DNA from 3 places in the Kosakonia oryzae genome. Region 1 is predicted to be linked to each of the others. Evidence: predicted binding sites of a transcription regulator. Region 1 holds the regulator's gene; each other region holds the start of a gene.
What was found. Region 1 encodes Fur, which represses iron uptake genes when iron is present. Its sites were predicted from a motif close to ATAATAATGAGAACNACTATCAA; they were not measured.

Region 1 (4,716 bases):
GCGCGGACTTTATCTTTTGCGGTATTGGCCGGTTTGATGCCTTCGACAGCAACGACGGTACGCGGCTCTTTTACCGGTGCAAGAGAAGCAGCAGGCTGTGCCGGTGATACGGCAGAAAATTTCAACATGCGCCGTAAAATGTCGGATGCGCTCTCGCCGATATGCTTAGTATGGCTGGCAATATAACTGTAGAGCTCATCATCAACTTCGATCGTTTTCATCTTAATCCAGTGCTATATCTAATCTGAATACAAGTGTTGGGATTATAAAGTGAAATCTCAACAGCGGATAGCGTCAAACCAGGATGGCGACAAAAGTAAGAGTAATTCTTAACCTTGCAGCCGGGCGGCAGAATGTTCACCATAATAACCTAACCCGCCAGAGTGAAAAAAAGAACTTTCCTATGAAATTGAATACGCGAGCGCAATCTGCACAACATCCGCACAACAATTCTCCTGTCGTCCTTGTCCATGGACTGTTTGGTAGCCTTGATAACCTCGGCGTACTGGCACGCGAACTGGTGCAGGAGTACGACGTGGTGCAGGTTGATATGCGCAACCACGGTCTTTCCCCCCGTTCCGACGAAATGAACTATCCGGCAATGGCGCAAGATCTGCTGGATACGCTGGATGACCATCACATCGACAAAGCTCTCTTTATTGGTCACTCAATGGGCGGCAAAGCCGTGATGGCGCTATCGGCGCTGGCGCCGGAGCGCGTAGAAAAGCTGGTGGCGATTGATATTGCACCGGTCGATTACCACGTTCGCCGCCATGACGAGATATTTGCCGCGATCAATGCGGTCACTGACGCGCGGGTCACTACGCGCCAGCAAGCGGCTTCGCTAATGCGCGAGCATATAAAAGAAGAAGGCGTAATCCAGTTTCTGCTGAAATCGTTTGTTGAGGGGGCGTGGCGTTTCAATGTGCCGGTGTTGTGGGAGCAATATCCGCATATTGTCGGCTGGGAAACCATTCCCGCATGGCCTTATCCGGCACTGTTTGTCTGCGGCGGCAACTCCCCTTACGTTACAGAGCAGTACCGGAGCGCTTTGCTTGAACAGTTCCCGCAGGCGCGCGCGCATGTGATTGCTGGCGCCGGCCACTGGGTGCATGCGGAAAAACCTGAAGCGGTGATGCGGGCAATTAATCGTTATCTCGCTGAAAAGTCAAACTGATTAAAAAGGCGGCGACCGGTCGCCAGAACGCGTCCGCCCGTTGGCGCGCCCGTTATGCTGATGTATGATGGCGCGCTATTCAGCCCGGGCGGCAGCCCGATTGCTTGTCTTTCCCGTAGTATGCTTAAACATGGCTAAAGAACAAACGGACCGTACAACCCTGGATCTGTTCGCGAATGAGCGTCGCCCGGGACGGCCGAAGACGAATCCGCTCTCGCGTGATGAACAGTTACGCATCAACAAACGCAATCAGCTAAAACGCGATAAAGTTCGTGGGCTTAAACGCGTCGAGTTAAAACTGAACGTGGAAGCCGTTGATGCGTTAAACGAACTTGCCGATGCGCGTGACATGAGCCGCAGCGAACTTATCGAAGAGATGCTGCTGGCACAGTTGAGCGCATTGCGCGGAAAGTAATTACTCCGAATCACCTCTCTTATTTTTACGTTTTCATGTGTCATACAGTGCACTCCGCGGCGATAGCTGTTTTCGCGCGCTTCTCTGTTCTGCTATGATTGCCCTTATCTGTGGGCAGAGCGCCACCATCATATTCATTAGGTTTCAAGAGGTTATTTTACTCATGGCAATTACAGGTATTTTCTTCGGCAGCGACACCGGCAACACCGAAAATATTGCGAAAATGATTCAGAGTCAGCTTGGTAAGGACGTTGCCGACGTACATGACATTGCCAAGAGCAGCAAGGAAGATATCGAAGGATATGACATTCTGTTGCTCGGCATTCCGACCTGGTATTATGGCGAAGCGCAGTGCGACTGGGATGATTTCTTCCCGACGCTGGAAGAGATTGATTTTAATGGTAAGTTAGTTGCGCTGTTTGGCTGCGGCGATCAAGAAGACTATGCAGAGTATTTCTGCGATGCGCTGGGTACGATCCGCGATATTATTGAGCCGCGCGGCGCGACCATCGTGGGCCACTGGCCAACTGCAGGCTACCATTTCGAAGCCTCTAAAGGGCTGGTGGATGATGACCATTTCGTTGGTCTGGCGATTGACGAAGATCGTCAGCCAGAAATGACCGCAGAACGTGTACAAAAATGGGTTAAGCAAGTTCGCGAAGAGCTGCACCTTGATGACATCATCAATGCCTGATTTTACGGCGTAATCTGTGGGTTACGTAGTATTAATAGGTAAAAGCAATGGAAATAATTGCTACAAATTTTTAACTTTTTTCTCCATCGCTGTACAATAAGCCCTGCTAAAGTGGTGTCATGAAGCACAGGAGTTGCTGGTGACACCACGTTTTAAAAGCTTACTTTACTTGAGGACTTGCAGTTTTCATTTAGCCATGGCAGTTCTATAATGAGACGCATTATCCCAGGTGCATTCCTTCTAACTTCCATTGAGGAAGTGAATCGTATAGCAACAGGACAGATTCCGCATGACTGACAACAATACCGCATTAAAGAAGGCTGGCCTGAAAGTCACGCTTCCTCGGTTAAAAATCCTGGAAGTGCTTCAGGAACCGGATAACCATCATGTCAGTGCGGAAGATTTATATAAACGACTGATCGACATGGGCGAAGAGATCGGGCTGGCAACAGTATATCGTGTACTGAACCAGTTTGACGACGCCGGCATTGTGACCCGTCATAATTTCGAAGGCGGGAAATCCGTTTTTGAACTGACTCAGCAACATCACCACGATCATCTGATTTGCCTCGACTGCGGCAAAGTGATCGAATTCAGTGATGATTCCATCGAAGCGCGCCAGCGTGAAATCGCCGCGAAACATGGCATTCGTCTGACGAACCATAGTCTTTACCTGTATGGCCACTGCGCCGAGGGTGACTGCCGCGAAGATGAACACGCGCACGACGCGAAATAACCCCTTTTCATACTCAAGCCAACCTTAAGGTTGGCTTTTTTTTTGCCCTGCAGAAACAAAAATGCCCGACAGGTTTTCGCCGCCGGGCAGATTACTTCAACAATAATTACGCTTTCACACTATCCACACGGCTGAAACGTTTGCCGTCCGGGCTGGCGGTACGGATCTGCACTTCCCCGCTTACCTGCGGACGCGCTTTATCATCATAACGCAGCCAGTTTTTACCGCCGTCCGTAGAATATTCCACGACCATTCCCGGGAAGCTGGTATTGGCTTCCAGCTTGCCGCCAACCACGCGCGCGCCCGGTACAGGCAGGCGATAGTTGATACCGGCTTTGTCCAGTTTTGCCAGTTCACGATGACCTAACAGATTTGCAAAGCGGGTCCAGTCTTTATCCAGCGCTTTTACATCGACCAGATGAGTTTCACCGCCTTTGTACTCGCGACCGGCCTGATAATCCTGTTCCCAACCGGCGCGGTGCCAGGCACGTTCTGCGACCGCAATCATGCGTGGATAAATCATGTACTCCATCTGGTTGTCGGTACGTACCACTTCACTCCACAGCTGAGCAGAAAGACCATAGGCTCCAGGCCATGGTTTATCTGATTTCGCGTTGAATGGATTGCCATCACGATCCAGTGAGGTTTCAGCATTTTGCGGCATGTTGTCTGGCGCAAAGCTGAAGATCTTGCGCTCATTGCTAAAGCGCGTGCCCCAGTAGTAGCCGCTTTCCGCCGGGTGGACTTCGTTCGGGAAGTCGAGGTAAACATAGTCCGGGTTCGAGACAATGACGCGGAACCCTTTGTTCGCCCAGTCATTTACCGAATCGAAACCGCCCCAGTAGAGCGTATCCCAGAAGTTAACATTGACGTGATCGGTGGCAAACTCGGCGGCATTTTTGGCATCTTTCAGGCCATCCTGCCATGCCTGCATGGTGCCGATACCGTGCGCTTTCACCAGCTTGCTAACCTCAATACCAAAGTAGCTGGAAAGATGCTCAACATCTGCAACCTTACCCTCTTTGACCATGGTCTGGCAGACCTGAGACTTCGCCCACGGTTTGTCCTGGTTGCTCTGATCGATGATGCCTTTGCCCGCTTCCGGTTTTTTCTGGTCGGTATAACCCGCTCCCAGATAGATGTTTTTCGCTTCGTCACCGCCAAAATGCCAGGTGTTCAGCGGTACGCCCGCTTCTTTGTGCATTTGCTGGATTTCGCCAATCACCTTATCGACGAAATTGCGCGACGAATCGAGGCAAGGGTTCAGATAGCCAGTACGGTTATAGAACTGTACCCCGGTGGTATTAGAGGTGTCCGTCGGATCAAGCAAACGGTACTGATTCGCCTCTTTCTCTTTACCCTCTTTCATCAGGCGGTCATAGCGTGCTTCCATTGAGATCACGGCTGCACGGGCGTGCGCCGGCATATCAATTTCCGGGATCACTTCAATCTGTCGCGCTTTCGCGTACTTCAGTATGTCGATGTAATCGGTACGGCTGAAGTGGCCGCTGCCATTGTTGTTGCTGTCCGGGCCGGAACCCAGTTGCGGCAGCAGGCAGGTTTTCTCGCTCAGATCGTGGCAACGTTTACTGCCGATGTCGGTCAGCTCAGGCAGACCGGGGATCTCAATACGCCAGCCTTCATCATCAGTAAGGTGAAAGTGGAATTTGTTCAGCTTATAAGCTGACATCTGA
Region 2 (4,716 bases), 450 kb from region 1:
CGGATCGTCCCAGGCGACGCCCGCGATCGCTTTCATCGGCGCGACGCTGTCGAGATCGATGTATTTGTCGCCCATATAGCTGGATTTCGCTTTCCCTTCGGTGTAACCGTAAGCCAGCGTGGCGCTCAGGCCATCGACCTGCTCAAACCAGGTGCCAAAGTTAAATTTCGCGCTGATTTCACCGCCGTAGATAAAGGCCTTATCACGGTTTTCCGCCTGATAAGTGGTGTAGATGTTCGACGGAACGTTAGTGAATTTATCCGGGTTATTGGCACGCGTATAACGGGTATACGCGATAAAGTTTTTATAGCTGTTGTAGAACAGCGCGGTATGCAACGTAACGCCTTCGGTGACCTCCCCTTTCATACCCCATTCGAGGTTATTACTGGTTTCGGTTTTCAGATCGGTATTGCCGATCAGCGCATACTGCTGGCGACCCGCATAGCTGGAACCCAGGTTCCAGGAGCCGTAAAGCTGGCTGGCATTCGGGAACTCTGCACCGCGCTTGTATTGCAGGTAGGTCATCAGGCGCGGCGTGATGTCGTACTGGAAGGTTAACGACGGCAACAGTTGGGTGTCGGAATTTTTCCCGTACAGAGTAGAAACTTCGGACTCATCCAGCGCGGTGCTGTTGGTGGTCAGGCTGGAGAGGTTCTCCGGCTTGATGGATTGATGAACGACGCGCGCGCCAGGAATAATGGCGAAATGGTGGCCATCTGCATCGAAGTTAATTTGATCCTGCACGAATGCGCCCAGCGTGTAACTTTTGCTGTCCGCTTCCGGCTGCATGATTTCGCTGTAGATACTCGGCACCGGCGACTGGTTAAACGGACGTTTGGTTTTGGTGGTGCTGGCATTAAAACCGGCGCTCAGATCGTGGCGGCCAAGGGTTTTCGCCAGCGCATTCTGTATGCCCCAGGTATCGGTATCGTAATTGGAGTACACCGTTTCCATGGTGGCGGTGGTGCTGTCCGGCATGTAAGTGCGGTCATGCGCTTCGGTGTGCTGGTAATAAACTTTGCTGGACATGCTGTCCAGCCAGTCGTTCATTGGCGTCCAGTCATCTTTCAGGCTGACGCCCCAGCGGCGGGTCTGGCTGGTTTGCTGCGCATCGCCGAGGATGGTGCTGCCGCTGCTGTTCCATGAGTCGTAATGGGTGTGATTGGTTTTGTGGTAGTAATCCAGCGTGCCGGTCAGTTTATGCTCATCGTTGGGCTGCCAGATACCGGAGGCCATCATCGCATCGGAGTGCCAGTTCGCCGGGTACGCATCGATGGAGCCACTGTTGTTGCGGGTTTGCTGACCATCGCGGCGGCTATAAACAAAGATACCGCGCAGGGTTTCATCCCCTGCCGCGCCGGTCACGCCGTTGTGCCAGCTACGGTCGGCAGAATCATAATCGCTCTGGTAGCCAAAGTAGCTATTTTTGCCCGGGCGCAGATAGTCGTCCGGTGATTTCGGGCGGAAGGAGACGTTGCCGCCAATCGAGGTGTTCGCTTGATCGGTAGGCGTCGCGCCGGACTGAATATCCACATTGCCGTACATGTACGGATCGATATAGTCACGGCCAATGCCGAAGGTGTTCAGGCCCGCGCGGCTGACGTAGCTGCGGCCGGTTGCATCCGGCTGCGGAATGCCATCAACATCGATTCCCACGCGGTTACTTTCCAGGCCGCGAATGTTGTAACCGGTGTAGCCGCCACGGTCAAAACCGCTTTTGCCGTTACCAGAACCGCCGCTTGCGCCGGTCGCGCTGATCAGCGGTTCGTAACGCATGATTGAGCCGAAATCATTCGCGCCTTTGTTCTGTAAATCCTGTGCGCTAACGGAATGGCTGCTTCCCGCTTTCAGCACCGGTGCGGGCGCCGTAACGACCAACTGTTCGGCCGTATCCTGTTTCGCATTCGTTGCGGTAGTCGTCGAGGTATCGGTATCCGCTGCCAGCGCGGTGTTCTGATACAGGGCTGCGAGTAATGAAGTCACCAGCACGCGCTTCCTGAAGCGACGCGGAGAAAGTTGCGATTTACACATAATGTTTTGTAAGCCTTAGCATTTATTAGTATCAGGCTCACGTCTTACTTCCAGTCGTTCCACGAAACGAGAATAGGTCAGGACAAAAAGCAGGTTATCGTTATGTTATGAGCTTAGATATTAATGATAATGATTATCACTTGCAATGAGTTCATAAACTTCTCACCTTTGTGTCCGCACTTTGCATACACTTTGCTGTCTGATTCGCCTTTTGGAGGGACGAGAAAATGAACAAACCGGCGATTACGTTACATTATTGCTCGCAGTGTAACTGGATGCTGCGCGCCAGCTGGATGGCGCAAGAACTGCTGCATACGTTCAATACCGATCTTGGCTCGGTGCGCCTGATCCCCGGCACCGGCGGCATTTTTGTGATTGATATCGATGGCACAGTCATCTGGGATCGCAAGCAGGAAGGCGGTTTTCCCGATGCTGCAGAGTTAAAACGCCGCGTGCGCGACTACTGCTTCCCGGAAAAACCGCTTGGGCACGTAGAGAAAAAAAGCGATTAAGCGCGTACGGAAGGTAGCAGGCTGCGTAGGCAGCAATTGATGCGCATCGCGGTTAGCAGGTAAAAAAAAGCCGTCCACAAGGACGGCTGCAAGTGCGACACCAGGGTTTCAAACGTCGGAATGGATGAAATATGATCAGATTATCAATAACTTCAATGTACTAATGATGAAAATATTCATTCACAAAGATCTTTTATTTTCATTACAACTCCCTGTTTTATAGGGGTACTCTGATCATAGTTTTACAATTTGTTAGCACGCTCATTGTTAGTAACGAAGATGCATTTGCATGCCTTCAGACACAGAGCGGATTTCCTGGGTCTGAGGGTTTTTTTTCGGATTTTTCATCCAATATGGGCAGTACAATGAGAGCTCTCTACGCTGCCAATAAATTTATTTTTACACGCAGCAATGGAAATTATTGCTTGCTATTTTCGGCAGGTGGTTTGCGGTTCGCCAGAATTGAAATAAAATATTTCTGATATGCTGAAAACTCAAAATTAATCATGTCAGTTGCATCAAAATTAATAATTTTCACATACGTATAGCGCTCAATCATTTCAGGGCCTGAAGTCTCACCTCTGAAAAAATCGTGCATTCCATAACTCTCTTGTTCTTTGCCCATCAACCACTCCGGACTCACATGTAAATGGCGAAAAACCTGGTCTGCGAACCATTCTGGCTTACCGTTTCCTGGTACGCAAAATAAAACAAAAAAGCACAAATCTAATATTTCCCGCTATCAGATTTTTCCATCAACTGATATTACCAAAGCGCTTGTTCTTATTAATTATTACGGGCTATAGGGTGTGTATCCGTTGCGTTAACGTTCCTAATTCTGCTTATTTAGTATCATTAGTCAATACTCACTCATGATGCTATTTAAAAATTCAGAAAAAACATCTTCACAAGATTAAAATAAAAGCGTTGCCAATAGTCCTGTAATTTTTATGGTTAAAGAGCGGGGGAAGATATTTCCTCCCCCTGCGCACAGGCTCAATACAGAGCGTTAATCAGCGTAAAACCCAGCGCCGTCATCAACAACGATCCCAGCACGTGCACCAGCACGGAGGTCATTGCCCACAGATAATTTCCCGTTTGCAACTGCGCAAAAATCTCCAGCGAAAAGGTTGAAAATGTTGTCATGCCGCCGCACAGACCGGTGGTGATCAGCAATCGCCAGGTGGGATCGAGATGCGGCTGACGCGTAAAGAACGCCAGCGCGCCGCCAATGATCATGCCACCCAGCAAGTTAACCAGCAGCGTACCCGGCGGCAGATTGGGAAAAAGCGCATTTAAACGCACAGAGAGCAGCCAGCGGATAACACAGCCTGCGGAACCACCCACAATGACGGCAAATAAAGACTTCAGCATGTTTTACCTCATCAATACATCATGTTGAGGCATGCGGGAGGGACAAAAGAAAAACGCCCGACATGCCTCCATTTAAGAGTCATATCAGGCGTCATCAGCTTCTCCAGGAAGCGGTTGGGTAAGGTGGAACGCCATCACCTTCTGGCGCATTGTTAATGATTTTGCCCATGGAGGCAAGTTACAGTAAGCCTAAGTGCTCAACCAGAATTGAACTGCCAATCCCCATCAGCCCCACGCCGCCGGGCACTTCCGCCCATCGTTGTAACACCGTGCTCTTGCCAATGGCAGCGGCGACGGACTCCATCGACATACCAAAGGCCAGAATCGTCATTGCATAGAAACTCATTGCTCACCCTTTAAAACCGCTTCAACAGAGAGGAAAACACGGCGCTGCGCAAAGAGTGGCAATAGTGCCATAGCAACGGCGAAAATAAAAAATCACTTATTTATTAAATATATACAAATGACGCCATGTTTTATAACCGAAGCGAAGTTGCATGCATTGATGATTTCCAATATTGTTATATTATAACATTTCATTACATAATAAATCATCAGGGAGCGCAGTATGATCATGAAGAAATCCGCCTTTGTTCTGGGTATGGGCGTATTACTGAGTAGCACACAGAGCATGGCGCACGATCATCACCACGGAAAACCGCTGACAGAGGTGGAACGCAAAGCCAGCGAAGGCATTATTGACGATAAAGATGTCAAGGATCGCTCACTGTCGGACTGGGACGGGATCTGGCAATCGCTGAACCCCTATCTGCTGAACGGCGATCTCGATCCGGTGCTG
Region 3 (4,716 bases), 740 kb from region 1:
GTATATTTCCAGTTCTCTTGTTTGCGCGTCGGCAGGCCTAAGCGCAACATTTGTTGCAAATGTTGTTGCGCCACTTCCGAGCGCGCGCCGCCCTGGGTTTCGAACAGGTGATGCCACTGCTGCAGCGCGTTACTGCTGTTCGGTAAGCCAGCCATAGCCCTGCTCCTCCAGTTGCTTAACCAGCGTGAAATCGCCAGATTTCACGATGCGCCCCTGATACAACACATGCACAAAATCGGGTTTGATGTAATCGAGAATACGCTGGTAGTGCGTAACGATAATAAAGGCCCGTTTCTCATCGCGCAGGGCGTTCACCCCTTCAGCAACGATTTTCAGCGCATCAATATCCAGCCCGGAGTCGGTTTCATCAAGAATACAGAGATCCGGTTCCAGCACCGCCATTTGCAGAATGTCGTTACGCTTCTTCTCACCGCCAGAAAAACCGACATTCACCGAACGGGTCAACAGATCTTCCGGCATCTTCAGCAGCTTGATTTTATCTTCCATCAGATCCTGGAAATCGAAGCGATCAAGCTCCTCTTTGCCGCGATATTTCCGCACCGCATTCAGCGCCGTCTGTAAAAAGAACTGGTTGCTGACACCGGGAATTTCTACCGGATACTGGAAGGCCATAAAGACGCCTTCCCCGGCGCGATCTTCCGGTGACAGCTCCAGTAAATCTTTGCCTTTAAACTCCACGCTGCCGCCGACGACTTCATAATCTTCACGCCCGGCGAGAGTTGCAGAGAGCGTACTTTTCCCGGAACCGTTCGGCCCCATGATGGCATGCACTTCGCCAGGACGAACGTCCAGACTCAAACCACGCAGGATTGCTTTGTCTTCAACGCTTACCTGCAAATCTTTGATACTTAACATTTATTATCCTTTAACTCTTAACCGACGCTGTGTTCAAGGCTGATAGCCAGCAGTTTTTGCGCTTCAACGGCAAATTCCAGCGGCAACTCGGAGAAGACGTCTTTACAGAAACCGTTAACAATCATTGAGATAGCATCATCCTCGCTGATACCGCGTTGCAGGCAATAGAACAGTTGATCTTCACCAATGCGCGAGGTTGTGGCTTCGTGTTCAAGCTGGGCGCTGTTATTACGGCATTCAACATACGGGAAGGTATGCGCACCACAGTCCGGGCCGATCAGCATCGAATCACACTGGGTAAAGTTGCGGGCATTCGTCGCCGTCGGCATGATTTTCACCAGCCCGCGATAGCTGTTCTGGCTATGCCCGGCCGAGATCCCTTTCGAAATAATGGTCGATTTGGTGTTCTTGCCGATGTGGATCATCTTGGTGCCGGTGTCGGCCTGCTGATGTCCGCTGGTCAGCGCCACGGAGAAGAACTCGCCGATCGAGTTGTCGCCGCGCAGAATGCAGCTCGGATATTTCCACGTAATGGCCGAACCGGTTTCTGATTGCGTCCATGACATTTTGCTATTTTCGCCTTCGCACAGCGCACGCTTGGTGACGAAGTTAAGAATGCCGCCAGTGTTGTTGTCGCCGGGGAACCAGTTCTGCACAGTGGAGTATTTCACTTCGGCATCTTTGTGGATGATCACTTCCACCACTGCCGCGTGAAGCTGGTAGCTATCGCGAACCGGCGCGGAGCAACCTTCGATATAGCTGACGTAACTGCCTTCATCGGCCACCAGAATAGTACGTTCGAACTGGCCGGTTTTCTCCGCATTGATACGGAAATAGGTGGACAGCTCCATCGGGCAACGCACGCCTTTCGGGATATAAATGAACGTGCCATCGGAGGCGACAGCAGCATTCAGCGCGGCAAAAAAGTTGTCGTTCGACGGCACAACCGTGCCGAGGTATTTTTTCACCAGTTCCGGATGATCGTGGATTGCCTCACCGAACGAGCAGAAAATAATGCCCTGCTCCGACAGTTTCTCGCGGTAAGTGGTGGCAACGGAAACCGAGTCAAAAATGGCGTCCACCGCCACTTCTTTGCCTTCACGCACCGGTACGCCCAGTTGGTTAAACGCGGCTTCCACTTCATCGGTCAGATACGCATTCGCGCCCGTCTGTTGCACAGCCCCCGGCTGCGAGGCGCAGGTGTCATCGCAATTACCGCAGGACGGTGCCGAATAGTAGCTGTAGTCCTGATAGTTCAGCTTGTCGTAGTGCGCTTTCAGCCAGTGCGGCTCTTCCATTTCAAGCCAGGCACGAAAGGCACTCAGACGGAACTCCAGCATCCACTCCGGCTCGTTACGTTTCGCCGAGATCGCCCGCACAACATCTTCATTGATGCCTTTCGCCAGCTCATCGGTGGTTAATTGCGTGAAGAACCCCTCTTTATAATTGAGGTTACCGGTCCAGATTTTGACATCGTCAGTTGCTTCAGTATTACGAGACATAGTACCGCCTATACCCCAAAGCTTTCGCCACAGCCGCATTCATGCTGGGCTTTCGGGTTATGAAATTTGAAGATCTGATTTAACCCTTCACGCACGTAATCCACTTCCGTGCCATCAATAAAGGGCATCGCCTGAAGCGGAACGTAAAGGCGCGCGCCTGCGAATTCATACAGCAAATCGTCGGCATTCGGTTCCGTCACGGTATCCAGCACATAACCAAAGCCCGCGCAGCCGGTCTGCTTAATGCCGAGCCGCACGCCCAGCACGCCAGCCTGTTTGCTGGCCAGCGTACGAATATGTTCAGCAGCGGCAGGCGTCATGGTCAGCCCGCGCCACGCAAAATCTTCCGGATTAAATGATTCCATCGCGTTACCTCACATCACCAGATTCGAAGGGCATAGTGCTATGTTAGTGATAATAATTCTCACTTCAACCTCTTTCCCGCAGGGTTATTCCCCCGCTAGCCCCTTTTTTGGCTGCTGCTATAAGCATAGACGTTGCTGAAAGGCATTACAGATAAGTGAAAAATTGTTTAATAAATTGATAAATAATGACTTTAGACAGCCAGACACGGGCAGTCCGGTGAAAAAGATAAGATGTATAGGCAATACCTATTTTTGAGATAGGATCGAAAAAAAGTCGCCTTAAAAACGGAGTGGGTTATCAAAAAGTTACCAGCAGCAGAAAACAAGCACACACGCTGCGCTTCCGCCCGCTTCATCTTCATCAATCGCCATAAAAACCAGGGTGGTATAAACAGAAATCGCTATGGAAAAGAGGACGCCATTTATCACAACGTCTTCGTCCCGGCTTAAGACGTTTCTCTGTAATTAGGATTTTCTCAGCCGACACGGCGAAAATATCTCCTGTAAGATAGCGCCTGGTTTAAATCCGGGCTGCGCCCTGCAAACATGGAGAGAGTTAATGAAAGCTACGATGTCATATCTGGATACCGGTTCAGGATTTCCCGTTTTACTCGGCCACAGTTATCTGTTCGATAAATCGATGTGGTCACCGCAGATTGAAGCTCTGGCTAAACAATTCCGCGTGATCGCGCCGGATTTGTGGGGCCACGGAGAATCGCCCGCCCTGCCCGCATCAACAACGTCGCTGGTGGATCTGGCCGCCGATCATCTGGCGCTGATGGATGCGTTGCAGATTGAGGAGTTCGCGGTGGTGGGGTTGTCCGTTGGCGGCATGTGGTCAGCCGAACTGGCTGCCGCAGTGCCACAGCGGGTAAAAGCGTTAATGCTGTTTGATACCTTTATCGGTGATGAAACCAGTGAAGCGCGCGAGCGCTACTTCGGCATGCTCAACGCCATTGACACCGCTGGCGTCATTCCGCCTGCCATGCTGGATTACATCGTCGGGCAATTTTATTCACAGCATGCCGCACCGGCGGATGTTCAGCAGCTCACCGCGTATCTCTCTTCACTCACCGCAGAACAGCTGCGCGGCAGTATCGTCCCGCTCGGCAAACAGATTTTTGGTCGCCCGGACAGGCTTTCCGTGCTGGATTCCATTCGCTGTCCGACACAGGTTGCCACTGGTGAACTGGATCTGCCGAGGCCGCCGGTCGAAGGTCGCCTGATGGCAGAAAAGCTGGGCTGCGATTTTACGCTGATCCCGAATGCTGCGCATATCAGCAACCGCGAAAACCCCGGGGAGGTACTGCGTTTGATTGAGGATTTCCTCTCCAGACATTTATAACCCTCCGGGTGATACTCCACTCCCCACCGACGGCGAGTGGAGATCGCACAGTCTCACCGCCAGAGTTCAATTCCCTTTTGTGACGCCCACGGCTCACGCACGTTTTTTGGACGTACGGCAATAGCGTATAAAAATACCGCGACGAGATTTTGTTATTTCCAGGCTCTACTGCACTTGTTCTTTGCAGGCGAAATTCATTAATCGCAAATTTGAAAAGGTTTATTTACGCTTTCTGAGCATATTTAACGCTTTGCCGCTCATAGGCAGGCGAAAGCGAGAATGATATGCCATAAAAGGTTCTTTTATTTTTTCGCTCCGCTTTCTGCGCCAATAAAAATATTAAAAATACATGTTTAAAGACATCATCTATGACAGAAAAACGGTCAAAAAAAATGAACAACGGATCGTGCCGGGTGAAGCAGTAGCAGATCAGCATCAGGATCAAAAGAGGTGATGTGCATTAAAGTTTACGCTTTTGGCAAATCCTGCCGCAGGCGATAAGAGCGTATTAATTTGCGTTGAGTCCACTTTCCTGGAGAAAAACAAGGAGATAAATAATACAAAACGCAAATAATTAGCTGATAAGCCTGACACAATAAAAATACCTAAAACAAAAGGCCATCTTTAT

Region 2: a site for Fur is predicted at 2,149-2,171, ahead of AWR26_RS20085 (TonB-dependent receptor domain-containing protein). Genes of this name have one in related genera too.
Region 3: a site for Fur is predicted at 2,784-2,806, ahead of sufA (Fe-S cluster assembly scaffold SufA). Genes of this name have one in related genera too.

The regions. Positions count from the first base shown of each region.
Region 1 is NZ_CP014007.2:3,777,823-3,782,538, forward strand. It holds gene seqA (replication initiation negative regulator SeqA) at 1-221, opposite strand, end outside; gene ybfF (esterase) at 404-1,177, shown strand; gene ybfE (LexA regulated protein) at 1,308-1,592, shown strand; gene fldA (flavodoxin FldA) at 1,756-2,286, shown strand; gene fur (ferric iron uptake transcriptional regulator) at 2,576-3,022, shown strand; gene AWR26_RS17960 (beta-N-acetylhexosaminidase) at 3,129-4,716, opposite strand, start outside.
Region 2 is NZ_CP014007.2:4,223,429-4,228,144, forward strand. It holds gene AWR26_RS20085 (TonB-dependent receptor domain-containing protein) at 1-2,031, opposite strand, end outside; gene AWR26_RS20090 (SelT/SelW/SelH family protein) at 2,259-2,543, shown strand; gene AWR26_RS20095 (hypothetical protein) at 2,962-3,168, opposite strand; gene crcB (fluoride efflux transporter CrcB) at 3,540-3,917, opposite strand; fluoride riboswitch at 3,996-4,065, opposite strand; gene AWR26_RS20105 (hypothetical protein) at 4,096-4,263, opposite strand; gene zinT (metal-binding protein ZinT) at 4,486-4,716, shown strand, end outside.
Region 3 is NZ_CP014007.2:3,038,069-3,042,784, forward strand. It holds gene sufD (Fe-S cluster assembly protein SufD) at 1-155, opposite strand, end outside; gene sufC (Fe-S cluster assembly ATPase SufC) at 130-876, opposite strand; gene sufB (Fe-S cluster assembly protein SufB) at 894-2,378, opposite strand; gene sufA (Fe-S cluster assembly scaffold SufA) at 2,387-2,743, opposite strand; gene AWR26_RS14460 (alpha/beta fold hydrolase) at 3,303-4,088, shown strand.